2 regions of the Rhizobium sp. 25PS6 genome follow, and region 2 is predicted to be linked to the other one. Evidence: predicted binding sites of a transcription regulator. Region 2 holds the regulator's gene; the other holds the start of a gene.

Region 1 (10,380 bases), on a different contig from region 2:
CACCGACATCGAGCCGCGCATCAGCACCGCCGGATCGATCGCAAGCCCCGGATGGTTCTGCAGGTGGCAGGCGACCTGGTTCTGCGAGGTCGTGGAGCAGGAGCCGCAGATCACGACACCGGGACCCTTGACCAGAGGCACTTCGTCCGCCGTACCTGAGAGCTTGCCCTGGTTGCGGAAATTCTGCGGCAAGCCCTGCGCAATGCCAGAGCCGCCGGTCACCAGCTTGTGGTCGGCGACCGCGGCCGCGATCGTCGCCAGGTCGTCGTCCTCGATGGCGTCGACGACGACGAGGCGGTGGCCGGCGGTGAGTTCGGCGCGCAGGCCGTTGCGCAAGGCCGCAGCGCCCGAGCGCACCACGTCGAGCGCAATGCTGCCGATTTCGCCTTTCGTCTGCTGCTGCAGCCAGCGGCGGATGTCGGGATCGGTCATCGGCGTCAACGGATGGTTCTGCATGCCGGATTCGCTGAGAAGCCGGTCGCCGACGAAGAGATGTCCCATGAAAAGCCGCCGTCCGGTCGCCGGAAAGGCCGGGCAGACGACGGCGACGCCGGTGCCGGTGAGGCGCAGCAGCGCTTCGGCCACCGGCCCGATATTGCCTGAAGGCGTCGAATCGAAGGTCGAGCAATATTTGAAGACGATCTGCTCGCAGCCCTGCTCGAGCAGCCAGCGCGCCGCCTCCAGCGACTGGCGCACCGCATCGTCAACCGGCGCCGAGCGCGTTTTCAGCGCGACGACGCCGGCCTCGCAATCCGTCTTGCCGCGGCCGGTGCCGACGAACTGCACGGTCGACATGCCGCCTCTCGCAAGCGTGTTGGCAAGATCGCTGGCGCCGGTGAAATCATCGGCAATCGCCCCAAGCAGCATGTCAGGAAAGCTCCGGCAGGCGGCCTTCGAGCTCGTCCTCGATAGGTACGCGAATGATCTCGTCGAAGGATGTTTCAGCGCTGAAACCGAGCGCCTGCGCCCGGCTCGCATCGAAATTGCCCGGCGCAGCCACCAGCTTGCGGCAGACCATCTCGGCCGCGCCTATGACAAGGTTTTTCATCTGAAGCGGCCCTCCACTCGAAGACATCGACGCCGACTTCCGGCGCGAGTCGGCCCCGAACCGGCAATGTCTCAGTTAAGACAAGGCGAGCGACGCTGTCACGTGATTTTGGGGGGAGGGTGCAGTTCGGCTCGGCGCTGCTGTGGGCGGCTGCCATGAACCGGGAACGGACTGGCAGTCCTGCCTGCGGCAGCCTGGGGCTGGGCATGCCGCATCCTGCCCAGGTCTCGTTCTAAACAGCACCTTCGGCGACGCTTTGCATCTGCTGCAGGTTCGTCACCTCATAGGTCCAGACTCGAAACGCCTTCAGCACATGCGGTCCGAAGGAATTGATGAGCGGTATGTCGGCGGCATCGCGCCCGCGTGCGACGATGATACGACCGATCCGCGGCGTGTTGTTGCGCGGATCGAATGTATGCCATGCACCGTCGAGGAAGACCTCGATCCAGGCGCTGAAGTCCATCGGGTCGACGACGGGAATACCGATGTCGCCGAGATGGCCATTGATATATCGGGCGGGAATGTTGAGGCACCGGCACAACGCCACCGCGAGATGCGCAAAGTCGCGACAGACGCCGACACGTTCGTGAAAGGCCTCGAAGGCTGTCCGCGTCGATCGCGCCTGCATATAGTCGAATTGGATATGGCCGTGAACGAAGTCGCAGATCGCCTGAACGCGGCCCCAGCCGGGTGAGACGGTGCCGAACATATCCCACGCAATTTGACTGAGGCGATCCGTCTCGCAATAGCGGCTGCCCATCAGGTAGACGAGGCAATCATCCGGCAACTCCGAAACCGGGAACTCCCTGGCGCCTGGCAGCGACCTGTCCGGTTTGCCATCGTCTTCGATCGTCGCATCGCCCCATATGGTCAGGTCGCCCGCTGGGGCGACCAGCCGAAGACAGCGGTTGCCGAAGAGATCGCGATAAGTCGATGTGGGAACATCGGGCGTGGTGAAGACCGTTTCCGGAATTCTGATGTCGGCCGCACGATCATCATGAACCGACAACAGGCACACCAATGCGGTCGGCTGCGGGCAGGTCAGCGTGATTTCATAGCCGTAACGGATCAACATGGATCGTTTCTCGCGCGTCCGGATCCCGCTAGCGGAAATCCGCCGCAGTTAGAGTATAAAAGGCGCGGCGGCGGTAGGAATAGGCTTTGTGTGCCACGTCCTGAATGGAGTTACGCAGGGCATCGAAAGACGAAAGCCACCTCGTTTCCGAAGGCTCGGTTCTTTGCAATGTGGTGTCGGATTTCGCCAGTGCGCCAATCTCGATGAAGAACAACACCTGGAACATGCCGTCATGGCCGACGAAGCGCACAGCATTTCTCGCCGCATCGAAGCTGCGGCTTTGGTTCAGGAAGGCTAGCGCCATGGTTGAACCGGCGGAGTTTCACTCCGGGCGGCGTCCGACAGCCTCAGCCATTCCTTCCGGTATCCTATGTTGAGAAGATTGAAGGACATCATGTCTTTCCCGGCCTGCGGACGGCTCTTGCCTGTCACGGCATGCTCGGAGTGCACTGGAACGCCTGCTGAGACACGATAGACGGTCCACGAACGGGCGGATTCGATCCGGCGGTCGTGTTCGATCTCCATGGAGTAGCGGCCGGAAGCGCCACATTTGTTTTCCCATGTGCCGACGGCAAAGGCATTCCGTCTTCGTTCGGCTTCGTCTTCATGGCTGTTCACGATGTCAACCTTTCGTCATTCGGGCCGTGGCCATGGCCAAACGTCCTCTCGATCAGTGTTGCGCCGCTGCCGGCGGGCGATAGGTTTACCAGTTCCAGGCTGTCTTCCGTCGCGACCCGCTCATGACGTTCATCGTCACTGCGGATGCGGTATTGCAGCACATTTCCTCTCAGAGGCAGCGTGGCGGTAATGCGGTATGTCTCGGGGAGCTTGGAGGGAACGACCAGGAACCCGTCCTTCACCCGGACAGTCTGTCCAACCTTGAAGATATGTGTTGCTGCCTCGCGCCGGATCGAGCGTCCATTGCGTTGCGGGATGCGCGTAGCGGTCATGACGGTTTGTGGTCCTTTTCGAGCGCGGTTTCGAGATCTGACAGGTGGATAGGCATCATCTGCTGCGTCGAACTCTGCGCGGCGATTGCCGGCAGGTGGATGAAGGCGCCGACCCTTAGCCAGGCAAGCCTGGAAACGCTATCGATCAATTCCTCGTCATAATCGACGCGGTATTCTCCGGCTGGCTGCGCCCCGTCGAAACCGGGCAGGTGGAATGGGGATGAAAAGCGGACGACTGTTTGTGTGGTGCGACTGGTCACGGCTGAGGCCTCCGCAGGAAGCGCCGATGCGTTTCCTGTATCGTTGAGTTCCGAACCGGACGAACTCGAGGCTGCCGGTACATCCGCGGTCAGCGCCAAGCTCATTCCGGATCGGAATAGGCGAAATCGACGCCAGAACGACGTCACAAATTGCTATCGAAAATTCGGTGGTGATGGCGGGTCGTAGTTCTCTGACACCGCGAAGCCAAGTCGGCCAAATCGACGAGGCCTATCATTGCGCCTCGATTGAGTTTAAATCAAGATAAATTCGAATTTATCTATGAAAAACGCCAAATTAACTCGATAACCATTTAAATAAAATTAGGTGCGGTGTCGTAAAAATTCTCTTCATTTTCTGATTATTGCAAAATATCCGTTCAAATTTATTTCCTAAATTTTTCCAGAAGTTCCCCGTGCGAACAATATTTCTTGGCACTCCTATCAATCGAGTGCCACGAGTGCTATTTATGAATTGCAGCCGCCCTACGCGCCGGCAGCAGAAAGACCCTCTATGAAATTCCGTTCACTTCACGACCGCGTCGTCATTCGACGTGCGGAAGGCGATGTCAAATCCAAGGGCGGGATCATCATTCCAGACACCGCCAAGGAGAAGCCGCAGCAAGGCGAAGTGGTCGCAGTCGGCCCGGGCCTGCGCAACAAAAGCGGCAATCTCGTCCCGCTCGATGTCGAGGTCGGTGATCTCATTCTGTTTGGAAAATGGTCGGGGACCGAGGTCACGATCGATGGCGAAACCCTTCTGATCATGAAGGAGACCGACATCATGGGCATCGTCGAAAAGACCGAAGCGGCTGCCGGCAAAGCCGCCTGAGGGGTCGAATTTGTGACCCGCAACTCAAGACCGAACTGGGAAGAAATATCATGTCTGCCAAGGAAATCAGGTTCTCTACCGACGCGCGCGACCGCCTGCTGCGCGGCGTCGAATTGCTCAACAACGCCGTCAAGGTGACGCTTGGCCCGAAGGGTCGCAACGTCGTCATCGACAAGGCCTATGGCGCACCGCGCATCACCAAGGACGGCGTCAGCGTCGCCAAGGAGATCGAGCTCGAAGACAAGTTCGAGAACATGGGCGCGCAAATGGTGCGCGAGGTGGCATCGAAGACCAATGATCTTGCCGGCGACGGCACGACGACGGCAACGGTGCTCGCCGCCTCCATCTTCCGCGAAGGCGCAAAGCTCGTCGCTGCCGGCATGAACCCGATGGATCTGAGGCGCGGCATCGATCTCGGCGTTATCGCCGTCGTCAAGGAAATCAAGGCGAGGGCGATGAAGGTCAAATCGTCAGGCGAGATCGCACAGGTCGGCACCATTGCCGCCAATGGCGACGCCACCATCGGCGAGATGATCGCCAGGGCAATGGACAAGGTCGGCAATGAGGGCGTCATAACCGTCGAAGAGGCGCGAACCGCCGAAACCGAACTCGATGTCGTCGAGGGCATGCAGTTCGATCGTGGCTATCTCTCGCCCTATTTCGTCACCAATGCCGAGAAGATGCGCGTGGAACTGGAGGAGCCCTATATCCTCGTTCACGAGAAGAAACTCGGCAGCCTGCAGGCGATGCTGCCGATCCTGGAAGCCGTCGTACAGACCGGCAAACCGCTGCTGCTCATCTCGGAGGACGTCGAAGGCGAGGCGCTGGCGACGCTGGTCGTCAACAAGCTGCGCGGCGGCCTGAAGGTCGCAGCCGTCAAGGCGCCGGGCTTCGGCGATCGCCGCAAGGCGATGCTCGAAGACATTGCCGTGCTGACCGCCGGCCAGATGATTTCCGAGGATCTCGGCATCAAGCTCGAGAACGTCACGCTCGATATGCTCGGCCACGCCAAACGTGTGCTGATCGACAAAGAAAGCACCACGATCATCGACGGCTCCGGCGAGAAAGCGGCCATCCAGGCGCGCATCCAGCAGATCAAGGCGCAGATCGAAGACACCACCTCCGACTACGACAAGGAAAAACTGCAGGAACGCCTGGCGAAACTCGCCGGCGGCGTCGCGGTCATCCGCGTCGGCGGCGCGACCGAGACGGAGGTCAAGGAAAAGAAAGACCGCATCGACGATGCGCTGAACGCCACCCGTGCGGCGGTCGAAGAGGGCATCGTGCCCGGCGGCGGCGTGGCACTGTTGCGCGCGAAGTCGGCGCTGACGGGACTGACGGGGGAGAACGCCGATGTGACGGCGGGCATCTCGATCGTGCTCAGGGCGCTCGAAGCCCCGATCCGGCAGATCGCCGACAATGCCGGGTTCGAGGGCTCCATTGTCGTCGGAAAACTCGCCGGCAGCAATGATCACAATCAGGGCTTCGACGCACAGACGGAGACCTATGTCGATATGATCGAGGCCGGCATCGTCGATCCTGCCAAGGTCGTGCGCACTGCTCTGCAGGACGCCGGCTCGATCGCGGCGCTGCTGATCACCGCCGAGGTGATGATCGCCGACATTCCCGCGAAAAATTCTGCGCCTGCGGCCGGAAATGGCGGCATGGGCGCTATGGGATACTAGAGCATGATGCCGAAAAGTGTCAGCGGTTTTCGGACGACATCATGCTCTAACTATTTAATGTAGAACAGGATTCAGATTTTAGACCCGGCCTAAAATCATCCTGTTCTAAGGCCAGCTTGAACCGGTCCGGCGTCGCCGGACGGCACAACCCGAACAACAGACAGGGAGAATTCCAATGTCCGTGCAGAGCAGCAGCAAGACATCGATTACCCAGCGTTTCGACAGTTACCAGCCATCCAAGACGCTTCTCGCCTGGGCCTGCGTCGCCACGGCGATCGCCACGATGATTATCGGATTCAGCTGGGGAGGTTGGGTAACCGGCGGCACATCAAGCAAAGCGGCAGCCGCCGCCGGCGACACCGCACGCGGAGAACTGGCGTCGGCCATTTGCGTCGAGCGATTCAAGGCGGCGCCGGATGCGAGCGCTAAACTGATCGAGTTCAAGGCGATTACCGAAGGCTACAAGCAGCGTCAGTTCGTTGAGGCCGGCGGTTGGGCGACCATGCCTGGGCAGACTTCAGCCGATAGCCGAAGTGTTCAAGGCTGCGCCACGGCGCTTGCCGTCTGACACCGTTTTCCAGAGCGCTCCGATATACGTGCGGAGCGCTCCCACTGTTGAAGCAGGAAATGACCTATGATCCGTTTCGTGAAAAAGAGCGACCCAAAGCCAGCCGCAGAAGACGCCGGCGGCGAAAGCGTCAAGAAAGTCCCTGAGGCAGCCGCCGACGGGCCTAAGAAAGCCGCCAACGACAGCACGCGTCGCCGCGCGCCGCAGGCGCCGGAAGACGACGATCCGCTTATCTGAGTGTGGACTGATGTCCTTGAACATGCCTCCAGCGCAACAAGTGCGAAGCGGGCACAGGGCGCGATCTGAGAAAGAGCTGCGCCGGGGCTCTTGAAGACCTAGCGATAATCCAGCCAGATCCCACCCGCGTCGGCGGAACGCACGCAGTTTTCCACCCAGCGGACCCCTTCCAGTCCGGCATCGACATCGGGAAAGACGAGGTCTTCGATCCCCGCAGGAGCGAGGCCGCGCTCTTTGTTGATGGCAAAGCCGAATCGGCGATAGAGGTTCGCCCAGGCTTCGAAGAGACCTTCCGGGTGACCGCCGCCGATCCGGTCGTCGATCCTGGCCTCGGTATAGAGATAGTCCATGCCGCGCTCGAGAATGCGGGCCGGTTCGCCCTGGATCTCGTAGGAGAGCTGGTTCGGCCGCTCGTCCCACCATTCGATACTGGCCTTCGAGCCGACGATGCGGATCTTCTGGCCATGCATGGAGCCGGCATTGACGGCGCTCGACCAGATAGTGGCGATCGCGCCATTGTCATATTCCATCAGGGTCACCGCATTGTCTTCGAGCGGCGCGCGGCTTTTGACGAAGCTCTGGCGGGTGCAGAGCAGCCGCTTGATCTTCAGGTGCGGTAGGATGACCTTGGCGATATAAAGCGGGTGGGTTCCGACATCGCCGAGCACATAGCTGGGGCCTGCGAATTTTGGATCGACGCGCCAGCGCGTCGCAGGGTTCTGCTCCTCCACCGCAGCACTATGGAAGCCATGGGCGAATTGCAGGTTGACGATTCGGACCTCGCCGAGATCGCCATTCCGGACCATGGCACGCGCTTGCTCGATCATCTGATGGCCGGCATAACCATAGGTCACGCCGACGATACGGCCGCGCGTCTGGGAAAGCGCCTTCAGTTCCTCGGCCTCGGCGGTCGTGAAGCAGAGCGGCTTTTCGCAGATCACATGCAGGTCATGTTCGAGCGCTGCCTTGCAGATCGCGAAATGGGTGTTGTTGGGTGTTGCGATCGACACGGCCTCGATGCCGTCGGCCCGCCCGGCCTCAGTCGCAAACATCGCCGCATAGTCCCGGTAGCTCCTGGCTTCGTCGAGCCCGAGATCGATGCCGAAGGCGCGGCCGCGTTCGGGATCGATATCGAAGGCGCCCGCCGCAAGGGCAAAGACGTCGTCGCGATGCGCCGCCGAGCGATGAATATAGCCGATCTGGCTGCCTCTGCCGCCGCCGACCATGCCCCAGCGGATCGGCTTTTTCCTGTTATTCGTCACAGTTTTTCCCCAGCAGTTCCAGCAAAAGTGCGCAGCGGTTTTTGTGTCCGGAATTGCGCAAAACAGAGAGATGGAGCGTTTCCGTGTTTCGAAGAAAAACGGAAACGCTCTAGAACCCGACCGACCTGAGGTAATCGCGGTTTTGCTTCACGTCTTCGAGGCTGCCGGCGACATTGAATGGATCGCGCTCCTGCTCGACGGTGATGAAGCCGTGATAGCCGATCTCCTCGAGCGTTCGCTTGACGGCGGGATAATCGATGACGCCGCGGCCGATCGGGCACATGACGCCCTGTCCGCATGCATCGAAGAAGCGGATCTTCTCGCCAAGCACACGGTCGAAGACGGTCTGGTCGATGTCCTTGAAGTGGACGTAGTCGAGCCTGTCGGCATAGCGGCGAAGCATCTCCACGGGATCCATGCCGGCATAATAGCTATGGCCGGTGTCGAGGCAGAAGCCGGCGATCTCCTGCGGAATGTCACCTGCCACCCGCTCGATCTCATCGGCGAATTCGATATAGCCGCCCGCATGCGGGTGGATGACGGCGCGCACGCCGTATTTACGCGCCGCGAGTTCGGCGATCGCCGTGATGTTCGCGACCATCCCGGTCCAGGCCGTGTCGTCGAGGCGCGGCGCACGATCCGAATGGCCAGCGGCATAGTCCCGCTCGTCGTGCCCCCAGTCCATGACCGTGAGATAGGGCGTCCTGAACCGCTGGCCTTCCACCTGTTCCGGCTGCGGCAGCCTGGTGATGACGGCGCAGATTTCCTCCGTCTGCCGCAGCAATGTCTCCCGATTTTCAGGCGAGACCAGATCGTCGAAGATCGTGCCGGCGACGATGAAGAGATTGCGCTCGGTGAGCGCCTTTGCGACGAGCGCATCATCGAGCGGCACGTAACCGTACGGCCCGAGTTCGAGGCCGCCATAACCAGCCGCCGTCGCCTCGTCGAAGACGCGCTCCCAGGCGGGAAGGTTTGGATTGTTGACGTCATCAACGCCCCAGCAGCAGGGGGCTGTCGTAATCGTGATGGTCACGGGTTTTATTCCTGAAAAGTGGTGGTGCCGGGTGGATGTTGACGATCAGCCAAGTTTCCCGGGCCAGTATTTGTCGACGTATTTCTGGATTTCGGAGCGCATGAAGCGGCCGGAATCATCGGCACGCTCCTCCCAGCCGAAGACGCAGGCGGTGATGATGCCGTCGAACCCGACCGCGGCGAGCGAGGAGAAGAAGACATCCCAATTGATCTCGCCCTGGTACATATCCATGTGCTGATGGATGGTGACCTTCGCGCCCGGCGGATTGATGATGTAGCGCAGCCCTGACGACGCCTTGTGGTTATAGGTATCGGCCACATGCACATGGGCGATTAGCGGGCCGGCATCGCGGATCATCCGCGCCATGTCGTCACCGAAATAGAAGGTATGCGGCGCGCAATAGAGGAATTTGACGTTCTTCGAGCCGATGGTCTTCAGCATGTCGATCGCCGGATGCAGCGTCTCGCACCAGTCTTCCGGATGCGGCTCCATGTTGAGCGTGACGCCCTCGCGATCGAACACCGGAACGAGCTCTTCCATCGAGCGCCACCAGGCAGCTTCGCTGTGCTCGTGGGTATGCATGCCGCCGCAGCAGCTGGCGCGGTGGCTGCGATCCGGCGACGGTCCGCGGCCGAATTCCGAGTTCATCGTATCGCAGCCCATCTCGGCCGCGATTGCGATCGCTTCCTTCCAGTAGCGCACCGCCGCCTGCCGCTCGTCCTCATGCGGGCTCGCCCAGCGGTACATCGGCAGGATCGAAGCGAGCTGGACGCCGTGATCCTTCAGGGCCGACTTGAATTCCGCGATGCGTTCCTTGTGTGCCCGCGGGCGCACCCACCAGGGCAGGAAATCGTCGCGTGGTGAAAGCTCGATATGCTCATAGCCGAGTTCCGCCGCCTTGCGGCAGAGGTCGCGCAGGTTGAGGTGACGGTGCATATGCGGGTCGAGTGCGATCTTCATCTGGTTCCTCCGTCATCCCTCGGCCGCATCGGGCCGGCGGGTGATCCTTGATCTCGTTTGTTTCGGACGTCCGGTGCTCCTCCCGGATTGCCAGCACGATACTGCTGCAGTGCCCCAATGCTCCAATGCTTCCTTGATCAAATTTGATCATTGACGACGCAGCGTGCCGATGCTCTGCTGTGTCAGCTTTGGGAGTGAGTGAGCCCTGATGAAGGTGACTTTGAAGGATGTCGCAAGCCAAGCCGGCGTTGGCACCGCGACCGTCGAGCGCGTCCTCAACGGCCGCGGCGGCGTGCGGCCGGAGACGGTGGAGAAAGTCTTCCTGGCGGCAAGACGGCTTGAATACCGGCAGAGCCTGCCGGTCGCCCATCGCGGCCTGATCCGGATAGAGGTCATCCTCGTTCGTCCGGAGACCAGCTTCTATTCGCGTCTGAACCGGGCGTTCGAGCGCATTGCCGCCTCGCTCGACGACA
Region 2 (10,380 bases):
ACACGACCGTTTTGCATGCCGTGCGCAAGATCGAGGAGCTGATTTCGGGAGACACCAAGCTTTCGCATGAAGTCGAGCTTCTGAAGCGCCTGATCAACGAATAATCGCCTAGTTTTTCCGAAAAATCCACGGCCGGAAGTGATTCCGGCTGTTTTCCTTTATAAGTTTTTTATTCTATACCTCCCGCGCATGACGTGCATGTCAAAGACTGAAGCGCCAAAACGGCGCGTGGGAGGAATGAATGAGTTTCGAAAAGATCGCCGTTCTCGGCCTGGGCAAGGTCGGACGGCTGGCGGCGACGCTGTTGCATGAAGGCGGCTTCGAGGTCATCGGGGTCGACGCGCAGTTGCCGCTGAGCGACGTCCCCTTCAAGTGCCGCACCGGCGATATCTCCGATCCGCAAGTGATCGGCGAACTGCTCTCGAATGTCGAGGCGGTGCTCTCCTGCCTGCCCTATCATTTGAACATTGAGCTGGCGCGTGCCGCCCATCTTGCCGGTATTCATTATTTCGATCTGACCGAAGACGTTCCCACAACCAATTTCATTATCGAGCTGTCGAAGACGGCGCGCGGCCTGATGGCGCCGCAATGCGGCCTGGCGCCCGGTTTCGTCGGCATCGTCGGCGCAAGCCTGGCCGATGGCTTCGATCGCTGCCGGTCGATCCGCATGCGCGTCGGCGCTCTGCCGCAGCATCCGACCGGACTGCTCGGCTACGCCTTCAACTGGTCGCCTGAGGGCGTCGTCAACGAATATCTGAACGACTGTGAGGTCATCGAGGGCGGTGTGCGCAAGCTCGTCTCGCCGATGGAATGGCATGAGACCGTCTATGTCGGCGGCGTCAAGCTCGAAGCCTTCACGACGTCCGGCGGCCTTGGCACCATGTGCGACACCATGCTCGGCAAGATCGACAATCTCGATTACAAGACCATGCGGTATCCCGGCCATATGGAGCTGATGAACTTCTTCTTCCACGAGCTGTTGATGCGCGACAAGCGCAAGCTCGCCGGCGAGATCCTGACCAATGCCAAGCCGCCGGTTGAAGACGATGTCGTCTATGTCCATGTCGCCGCCGAGGGCACCGAGAATGGCGGCCTGCGCCGCAAGGAATTCGTGCGCGCCTATTACCCGATCGAGATTGCCGGGGCGCGCCGCACGGCGATCGCCTGGACGACGTCAGCCTCCGTCGTCGCTGTCATCGAGATGGTCCGCGACGGCCTGTTGCCGGCGACCGGCTTCCTGCACCAGGAGCATATTCCGCTGGAGATGTTTTTGAAGACACCGACCGGCAGCCTCTTCAAGGCCGGTGCCACCAGCCACGGCTGAGACTGCCTTCCGGCACGGCGGCAACATCGATGCCGTCGCGCTGCAAATCCATTCGTCTTATGATATCAGCAGGCGAGATCGGCGACGACGGAATCGAGAATCAGCATGCCTGAGGGCGTGCAGCGCAGGCGTGAATTGCCGATCCGCTCGATGAATTTGTGTTCGAGCAGGAATTCCTCGCGTTTCGGGTCGAGGTCGCGGCCGGAAAGCTGCTGCCAGCGGGCCAGATCGACGCCTTCTCTCAGCCGCAGCCCCATCAGCAGCAGCTCGTCGGACTGTTCCTCGAAGCCGAGCCGCTCCTCGTCGAGAATGCCGTGCCCGTCGCGCTCGACCATGTCGAGCCAGGTTTCCGGCTTGCGCTCGGTCGCCGTTGCGAGCTTCTCGGTGCCACGCGTCAGCCGGCCGTGGGCGCCTGGGCCGATGCCGGCATAATCGCCGTAGCGCCAGTAGGTCAGGTTGTGCCGGCTTTCGGCCCCAGGCCGGGCATGATTGGAAACCTCATAGGCCGGCATGCCCTCGCGCGCGGTGATCTCCTGCGTCGCCTCGTAGAGCACTGCCGATTGCTCGCCGTCCGGTACGATCAGCTTGCCGGCCTTGTGCAGGCCGTAGAAGGGCGTGCCCTCCTCAATGGTCAGCTGATAGAGCGAAAGATGGTCGACCGCATAGGAGATCGCCTCCTTCAGCTCCTTTTCCCACTCCTCGACCGTCTGCTCCGGCCGGGCATAGATCAGATCGAAGGACATGCGCGGAAAGATGTCGCGCGCCAGCCTTATCGCCTTCAGCGCGTCGGCGACATCATGCAGCCGGCCGAGGAATTTCAGATCCCGGTCGTTCAGCGCCTGCACGCCGAGCGAGACGCGATTGACGCCGGCTGCCCGGTAGCCGCGGAAGCGTTCGGCCTCGACGCTCGAAGGGTTGGCCTCCATGGTGATCTCGATGCCATCAGGCACATGCCAGTGCCGCGCTATGCCGTCGAGAATGGCGGAGACCGTTTCCGGCTTCATCAGCGAGGGTGTGCCGCCCCCCAGGAAGATGCTCGTCACCGTCTTCGGGCCGCTGATCGCCCGGACTGCCGCCATCTCCTTCAGGAAGGCCGCTGTAAAGCGCTCCTGATCCACCGGCTGGTGGCGCACATGGCTGTTGAAGTCGCAATAGGGACACTTCGCCGCGCAGAAGGGCCAATGCACATAGACGCCGAAGCCCGGCTCGCCGGTATCGGGCAGCAGGGCCGCATCGCGCGAGGTGCTTGGCGTGTCGAAATTGTCCACGGACTGACCTTATGCCTCCAGGCAGGTTTCGACAAAGAGTTTGAAGGCGCGGGCCCGGTGCGACAGCGCTTGCGGCTTACCGATGTTCCAGCCGTGTTTTTCCTCGCCGCTCATTTCGCCGAAGGTGATGTCGTAGCCCTCGGGCTGGAAGACCGGATCGTAGCCGAAGCCCTGCGTGCCGCGCGGCGGCCAGACGACGCTGCCTTCCACCTCGCCGCGAAACAGCTCCGTATGCCCGTCCGGCCAGGCAAGGCAGAGCACGCTGATGAAACGCGCCCTGCGCAGTTCCGGCTTTGTCGCGCCGGCATCCTGCAGCGCCTTTTCCACCTTGGTCATCGCCATGTCGAAATCGCGCGTGCCGTCTGATGTCTCCGCCCAATTGGCGGTGTAGACACCGGGATCGCCGCCGAGTGCGTCGACCACCAGCCCGGAATCGTCCGACAGCGCCGGCATGCCGGCGGCATTGGCCGAGGCGATTGCCTTGATCGTCGCATTCTCCTCGAAGCTCGTGCCCGTCTCATCCGGTTCGACGAAATTCAGCTCGGCGGCCGATTTGGCGGTGAAGCCGAGCGGCCCGATCAATTCCTGGATCTCGCGAATCTTGCCCGCATTGTGGCTGGCGACGACGATGGTCTTCGTTTCAAGCTTGCGCATTCAGATGTCCTGTTCGATGCCCCAGATTTTAGCCTCCGCGCATTCCAGGCTGTTGCCGGCAGGATCGCGGAAATAGATCGAGCGGCCGCCGTTCGGCCAGCGCACTTCGGATTCGATCGCCACGCCCGCCGCCGTCAGCCGTTCGGCCATGGCATCGATATTGCGGCCGGACACCCGGAAACAGGCATGGCCCTGGCCGCTCGTGCCGTGCGGCGGTACCTGCAGTGCTTCAGGCGCCGGCGGCTTCACCGTTTCTTCGGGATTGAAGATCAACAGAACGCCAGGCCCGCAGCGGAAGAAGACGTGCCGGTTGGCGGCGCGGGCGATCTTTTCAAGCCCGAGAACGTCTTCGTAAAACGTCTCGGCCTTATCGAGATCCCGCGCATAGAGCGCCGTTTCCAACATGCCTTCCAGCATGGGGTTCATCCTTCGACGGCTTGCTTCTGCAGCGCCACGAGTTCGCCGATGCCGTTTCTGGCAAGCTGCATCAGCGAGGTGAATTCGCCTTCGCTGAACGGCGTGCCTTCGGCCGTGCCCTGGATCTCGACAATCCCGCCGGTGCCGGTCATGACGAAGTTCGCATCGGTCTCGGCCGAGGAATCCTCGATGTAGTCGAGATCGATCACCGGCTGGCTGGCGAAGATGCCGCAGGAGATGGCGGCGACATGATCCTTCAGGACCCGGTCGACCTTGATCATGTTGCGGCTTTCCATCCATTTCAGGCAGTCGTAAAGCGCGATCCAGCCGCCGGTGATCGACGCTGTCCGCGTGCCGCCATCGGCCTGGATGACATCGCAATCGAGCGTGATCTGCCGTTCGCCGAGCGCCTGCAGGTCGACGACGGCGCGCAGCGACCGGCCGATCAGCCGCTGGATTTCCTGGGTGCGGCCGCCCTGCTTGCCGGCGGCGGCCTCGCGCTTCATGCGTTCGCCGGTCGCCCGCGGCAGCATGCCGTATTCGGCCGTGACCCAGCCCTTGCCGGTATTGCGCAGCCATGGCGGCGTCTTTTCTTCGAGGCTCGCCGTGCAGAGCACATGCGTATCGCCGAACTTCACCAGGCAGGAGCCTTCCGCATGCTTGGAAAAATTGCGCTCGAACGAGACCTTGCGCATCTGGTCGATCTTTCTGCCTGAAGGCCGCATTCTTATCTCCTGGGGTTTATTTGACCGCTTCTACGATTGGCGGCGCTCATTTGCAAATTCCCTTTTGCCACGGGTGTTAGTTTGACTATATTTTCGGGAAGTATCATCAGCACGGGTTCGAAAGCTTCATGGGCATCAGGTCGACGTCGGTTTCGGATGCCGTAGCTGCGCTGGACGAGCGCTCCAGGGAAATTTTTCGTCGCATCGTCGAAGGTTATCTGGAAAGCGGCGAGCCGCTCGGTTCGCGCAACCTGTCCCGTATCCTGCCGATGTCGCTGTCCCCGGCCTCGGTGCGCAACGTGATGAGCGATCTCGAAGAGCTCGGCCTGATCTATTCGCCGCATGTCAGCGCCGGCCGGCTGCCGACCCAGATCGGCCTGCGCTTCTTCGTCGATGCCTTCATGCAGGTCGGCGACCTCTCCGCCGAGGAGCGCGCCAGCATCGACCGCCAGGTGCGTGCCGAAAGCGGCGGCAATCCCGTCGAATCGATGATGAACGAGGCAAGCCGCATGTTATCCGGAATTTCGCGCGGCGCCGGCCTCGTCATCACCTCGAAAAGCGATCCGGTGCTGAAACATGTCGAGTTCATCCGGCTCGAACCGACAAAGGCGCTGGCCGTGCTCGTCGGCGATCACGATCAGGTGGAAAACCGCATCATCGAACTGCCGGCGGGCGTCACCTCCTCGCAGCTGACGGAAGCGGCGAATTTTCTCAATGCCCATATGTCCGGCCAGACCCTACCGGAGCTCCGCAAACAATTAAGCCGGCTGAAAGACGACGTCCGTCACGAACTCGATGCCCTGTCGCGCGATCTGGTCGAGCGCGGCATCGCTGTCTGGGCCGGCAGCCCGGACGAGGGGAAGCCGACGCAGCTGATCATCCGCGGCCGCGCCAACCTGCTCGAAGGCCTTGCCGGCGCCGAGGATCTCGACCGGCTGCGCCTGCTGTTCGACGATCTCGAGAAGAAGGACAGCCTGATCGAGATCCTCAATCTCGCCGAAAGCGGTTCGGGCGTGCGCATCTTCATCGGTTCGGAAAACAAGCTCTTCTCGCTGTCCGGCTCGTCGCTCATCGTCGCGCCGTATCGTGACGACGACGATCGTATCGTCGGTGCCGTCGGCGTTATCGGCCCGACGCGGCTCAATTATTCCCGCATCGTGCCGATGGTGGACTACACAGCCCAGCTCGTCTCCCGCCTTTCGCGCAATCAGCTTTGACGCGCAGCAATCAGTCACGCGGAATTTTCGCTTCTTTGTCACGCAGACTTGATTTTTTTCGGTCAAACCTCGATATCGGGCGCATCTGAAGACACCAACCGGAGACCGTCATGACCGATGACACGACGAAAAACGGACCTGACGCAACTGCGGCCGATGCCGCAGCCGACGCTGCCGCCTACGTCGAGAACGAAACTGCGCAGCAAGAGCCCGCCCAGCCGGACCCGATCGAGCTTCTGAAAGCCGAAAACGGCGAGCTGCGCGACCGCTATCTGCGCCTTGCTGCCGAGATGGACAATCTGCGCCGCCGCACCGAGCGCGAGGTGAAGGATGCCAAGTCCTATTCCGTCGCGGGTTTCGCGCGCGACATGCTCGCCGTCTCGGACAATCTACGCCGCGCGCTTGACGCCATCTCTCCGGAAACCAAGGCTACTGCCGATGCCGGCCTGAGCACGCTGATCGAGGGTGTCGAGATGACCGAGCGTGCCATGCTGTCGGCTCTGGAACGCCACGGCGTTCGCAAGCTGGAGCCGGTTGGCCAGAAGTTCGATCCGAATTTCCATCAGGCGATGTTCGAGGTGCCGAACCCGGACGTGCCGAACAACACCGTCGTCCAGGTCGTGCAGGCAGGCTTCACCATCGGCGAGCGCGTGCTGCGCCCGGCCATGGTCGGTGTCGCCAAGGGCGGCCCGAAGCCGGCCGAAACCGAAACCAACTCTGTCTTCGACGAAAAAGACGCCTGAGATCGTTTCCTTCCTCCTCGCGAGGAAGGGAAACCGAAGCTTTAGATGCGGGCGAAGCGTTCGATCAGCAGATCGAAGAAGCCGTCCGCATCGACATGGCGCATGACCCTGGCGTTGCGCTTGCGCTCGGTCACATGCCACCAGTCGACGACGGTCATGCCGACCGTGAGTTCGGATTGGACCTCGATCTCGACATTGCAGTCCCGGCCCTTGAAAAGCTCCGGCTTCAGCAGGTAGGCGACGACGGTCGGGTCGTGCAGCGGCCCGCCGTCGGAACCGTATTTCTCGATGTCGAAGCGTTCGAAGAATTCCAGCATCTCGACCATGGCCTTTGCCGGCGCCGTGCCGATCTCGGCCATGCGCTTCACCCGGTCCTTGCGGGTCAGCAATTGATGCGTCACGTCAAGCGGCATCATCACGATCGGAACGCCTGAGCGGAAGACGATATCGGCCGCCTCTGGGTCGACATAGATGTTGAATTCGGCCGCCGGCGTGATGTTGCCGCCCTCGAAGAAGCCGCCGCCCATCATCACCAGTTCGCGGATGCGGGGGGCGATATCAGGCGCTTTCTGGAAGGCCATGCCGATATTGGTGAGCGGCCCGAGCGTGCACAGCGTCACCGTACCTTCCGGCTCGCGGCGCAGCGTCTCGATGATGAAGTCGACGGCATGGCCAGGCTGCAGCGCCATCGTTGGTTCGTTCAGTTCCGGACCGTCAAGGCCGGTCTTGCCATGCACATGTTCGGCGGTCACCAGCTTGCGGGCGATCGGCGCGTCGGCGCCGGCGAAAACCTCGGTCTCCGTCCGGCCGCAGAGTTCGCAGACGATGCGCGCATTGCGGCTGGTGAACGAAAGCGGCACGTTGCCGGCGACCGTCGTGATCCCCAGCACCTCCAGCTCGTCGGGGCTGCCGAAGGCCAGCATGATGGCGGCCGCGTCGTCCTGGCCTGGATCCGTGTCGATGATGATCTTTCTTGCGCTTGCCATTCCGATCGTTCCATCCTCGCACTGCGGGTTATCGGAGTATGCACCGATTTCTTCACGTCCCGTCACAAATCAGTACAATCCGCGCGGCATGTTTTGATGCGAGGCAGCAGGCGCTTTGTCAAGGAAGGAGCCTGACGCCATCACTTTAAAATCGAGAGGTGACGCCGGCACGTCGCGGCCCATGCCTTGCGGCGCCGGTATTCTGTCCCCATATTAGCGGCATCCGGATGCTGCACTTGAGGTCCGGGATGGTCGCTTGCATCAAGGACTTGAAAAGAGATGAGCCGCATTACTCCTTTCGCCAGCCCGCTGCTTCTGGGCTTCGATGCCATGGAAAAGACGCTGGAGCGCATTTCCAAGGCGAGTGACGGATATCCGCCTTATAATATCGAACGCATCGGCGCCGACAGCGGCGCGCCGGAACGTCTGCGCATCACCCTTGCCGTGGCCGGCTTCAGCGAGGAGGAACTCGACGTCTCCATTGAGGAGAACCAGCTTCTGATCCGCGGCCGCCAGGTCGAACAGGGTGAGCGGGACTATCTCTATCGCGGTATCGCCGCCCGGCAGTTCCAGCGTACTTTCGTTCTTGCCGACGGCATGCAGGTGCTGGGTGCGGCCCTGAAGAACGGTCTGCTCTCCGTCGATCTAATTCGTCCGGAACCCGCGCGCATGGTCAAGAAAATTAACATTTCGGTCTCAGAGTAGCACAACGGTTGTTGAACCGTTGGTCCCTTCTCCCGGAGGAACAGGAATGTTGATGAAAGAAGCCACGTCTCACTTGACCAAATCCGAGCTTGCCCACATCGGCAACGGCGAGGTCGCCTATATCAGAAAAATGCGGACCGATGAGGTCGCCAAGTGCTTTCCCGAGGCGCCGGATATCGATCCGAACGTCGATCTCTGGGCACTCTTCGGCGCCGACGGCACGCCGATCCTTTTGACGGACAACCGCTCCAGCACCTTTTTCAAGGCTGCCGAGGACGAATTGAAGACGGTCAGCCTGCACTGACCGTCAAGGCCATTTGAGCCTTGATTGAGATCTCCTGTGCGTGACAGGGTTTCCTTAAGCGAACCGGACCGCCGTTCTCGCGCGCGCCTTTGCCGCTACCTCTTCGCGATCACGAGGAGGTTGAGACGTTTCCAGCGAATCGAGCAGCTCGCGGGCACATGCCGCGATGGAATTGACCGCGTGCTCGAATGCGACCTCATTGCGCTTCGACGGTTTAGTCGTTCCGCTCACCTTGCGCACGAACTGGAGTGCGGCATCGTGGATCTCGTCGTCCGTCGCTGGCGGATCGAAATTGAACAGGGGTTTTATATTTCGGCACATGACTTGCTCCCGGTCATTGTCTCTCTTCCATTGAGAGGAGGGTGGCCAGCACAGAAAATAGCCGCGTGAGCGCTAATGGCAACCGGTCCGACGGCGGAACTCTACGCGTCGCAAGGCAGGGCGCAACTCCTTCAGTTCGGTTTTTTGTCGCTGTCGGGAACCATCAGATCAGCGTCCTACGCGATTGCTCACGTGAGGAACATCATGGGCGCGTTTGCCGACTTGCCGACTGCCTCAGATCTTCCTGAACGTCAGATAGGCCGAAGACCGGCCCTCGCGGCGCGCCTTTGCCTCGTAACGCGTGCTCGGCCAGCCCTCATAGGGCGTCAGCCAATCGGCTGCATTGTCGGCTATCCAGTCGAAACCGCCATGGTTGCGGCACTTGATCAGCGTCCAGTTTACATAGGTATCGATGTCGGAGGCGAAGCAGAACAGGCCGCCGGGTTTCAGCACGCGATGAAAACGGTCGAGATTGGTTTTCGAGACGAAACGCCGCTTCCAGTGCTTCCGCTTCGGCCAGGGATCGGGATAGAGCAGGTCGATCTGATCGAGTGCGCCGTCCGGCAGCCAGTCGAGCAGTTGCGTCGCGTCGTCATTATAGACGCGGATATTGGAGGCACCCGTCTCACCGATGCGCGACAGCAGCTTCTGCATGGAATTGACGAAGGGTTCGACGCCGATGAATCCGGTCGAAGGCGTCTCCAGCGCGCGGTGGATCAGGTGCTCGCCGCCGCCGAAACCGATTTCCAGCCGTAATTTTTCGACCGGAACCGGGAAGAGGGAAGTCAGCGGCTCCGGCGGAGCCGCTGTTAGATTGATCAGGAATGCCGGCAGGAGACTGTTCAGCGTCTCGGCCTGCTGTTCGCGCAGGGCCTTACCCTTGCGGCGACCGAAGAAGGCTTCGGTCGCCCGCCCCCGGCGTTCCATATCCGTCATGCAGCGGCTTTGGTCTTAACGGATTCCTTGAGCGCCTTCACGAGGTCGGTGCGCTCCCAGGAGAACGAGCCGTCGCGGCCGGCCTTGCGGCCGAAATGGCCATAAGCCGACGTCTTGGCGTAGATCGGCTTGTTGAGGTCGAGATGACGGCGGATACCGGTCGGCGACAGGTCCATGTTCTGGCGGATCGCGGCTTCGACCTGATCCTCGCTGATGCCATTGCCGGTACCGTGCAGGTCGACATAGATCGACAGCGGCTGAGCAACACCGATGGCGTAAGAGAGCTGGATTGTGCAGCGGTCAGCAAGGCTGGCGGCAACGACGTTCTTGGCAAGATAGCGGGCGGCATAGGCGGCCGAACGGTCGACCTTCGTCGTGTCCTTGCCGGAGAATGCACCGCCGCCATGCGGAGCGGCACCGCCGTAGGTGTCGACGATGATCTTGCGGCCGGTGAGGCCCGCATCGCCGTCCGGTCCGCCGATGACGAACTTGCCGGTCGGGTTGATGTACCACTTGCAATCGTCGGCGATCTTCAGCTCGCCGAGCGCTTCGCGGATATAGGGCTCGACGACAGCGCGGACCTTCTTCGAATCCCAGCTCTCGTCGAGATGCTGGGTCGAAAGCACGATCGAGGTTGCTTCCGACGGCTTGCCGTCGACGTAGCGCACGGTCACCTGGCTCTTGGCGTCGGGGCCGAGCTTGGCGACTTCGCCGTCGCCCTTCTTGCGGGCAACTGCGAGCAGCTGCAGGATCTTGTGGGAATAATAGATCGGCGCCGGC

The links. The regulator HrcA, encoded in region 2, represses chaperone genes, less so after heat shock. The targets are predictions, from matches to a motif close to GTTAGCACTCNCNNNNNGNGAGTGCTAAC.
Region 1: a site for HrcA is predicted at 3,762-3,790, ahead of RWK44_RS26400 (co-chaperone GroES). Genes of this name have one in related genera too.

Annotation. Positions count from the first base shown of each region.
Region 1 is NZ_JAWDIV010000020.1:113,110-123,489, forward strand. It holds gene otnK (3-oxo-tetronate kinase) at 1-867, opposite strand, end outside; gene RWK44_RS26370 (hypothetical protein) at 869-1,048, opposite strand; gene RWK44_RS26375 (transglutaminase-like domain-containing protein) at 1,281-2,123, opposite strand; gene RWK44_RS26380 (DUF1488 domain-containing protein) at 2,152-2,427, opposite strand; gene RWK44_RS26385 (hypothetical protein) at 2,418-2,741, opposite strand; gene RWK44_RS26390 (hypothetical protein) at 2,738-3,073, opposite strand; gene RWK44_RS26395 (hypothetical protein) at 3,070-3,333, opposite strand; gene RWK44_RS26400 (co-chaperone GroES) at 3,845-4,162, shown strand; gene groL (chaperonin GroEL) at 4,213-5,847, shown strand; gene RWK44_RS26410 (hypothetical protein) at 6,023-6,415, shown strand; gene RWK44_RS26415 (hypothetical protein) at 6,482-6,652, shown strand; gene RWK44_RS26420 (Gfo/Idh/MocA family protein) at 6,751-7,878, opposite strand; gene RWK44_RS26425 (TIM barrel protein) at 8,024-8,947, opposite strand; gene RWK44_RS26430 (sugar phosphate isomerase/epimerase family protein) at 8,993-9,907, opposite strand; gene RWK44_RS26435 (LacI family DNA-binding transcriptional regulator) at 10,116-10,380, shown strand, end outside.
Region 2 is NZ_JAWDIV010000010.1:140,810-151,189, forward strand. It holds gene dnaA (chromosomal replication initiator protein DnaA) at 1-104, shown strand, start outside; gene RWK44_RS16245 (saccharopine dehydrogenase family protein) at 242-1,324, shown strand; gene hemW (radical SAM family heme chaperone HemW) at 1,390-2,592, opposite strand; gene rdgB (RdgB/HAM1 family non-canonical purine NTP pyrophosphatase) at 2,602-3,246, opposite strand; gene RWK44_RS16260 (VOC family protein) at 3,247-3,672, opposite strand; gene rph (ribonuclease PH) at 3,669-4,388, opposite strand; gene hrcA (heat-inducible transcriptional repressor HrcA) at 4,517-5,605, shown strand; gene grpE (nucleotide exchange factor GrpE) at 5,716-6,348, shown strand; gene RWK44_RS16280 (nucleoside hydrolase) at 6,390-7,334, opposite strand; gene RWK44_RS16285 (Hsp20 family protein) at 7,614-8,039, shown strand; gene RWK44_RS16290 (DUF1150 family protein) at 8,086-8,343, shown strand; gene RWK44_RS16295 (DUF2277 domain-containing protein) at 8,398-8,664, opposite strand; gene trmB (tRNA (guanine(46)-N(7))-methyltransferase TrmB) at 8,899-9,600, opposite strand; gene metK (methionine adenosyltransferase) at 9,597-10,380, opposite strand, start outside.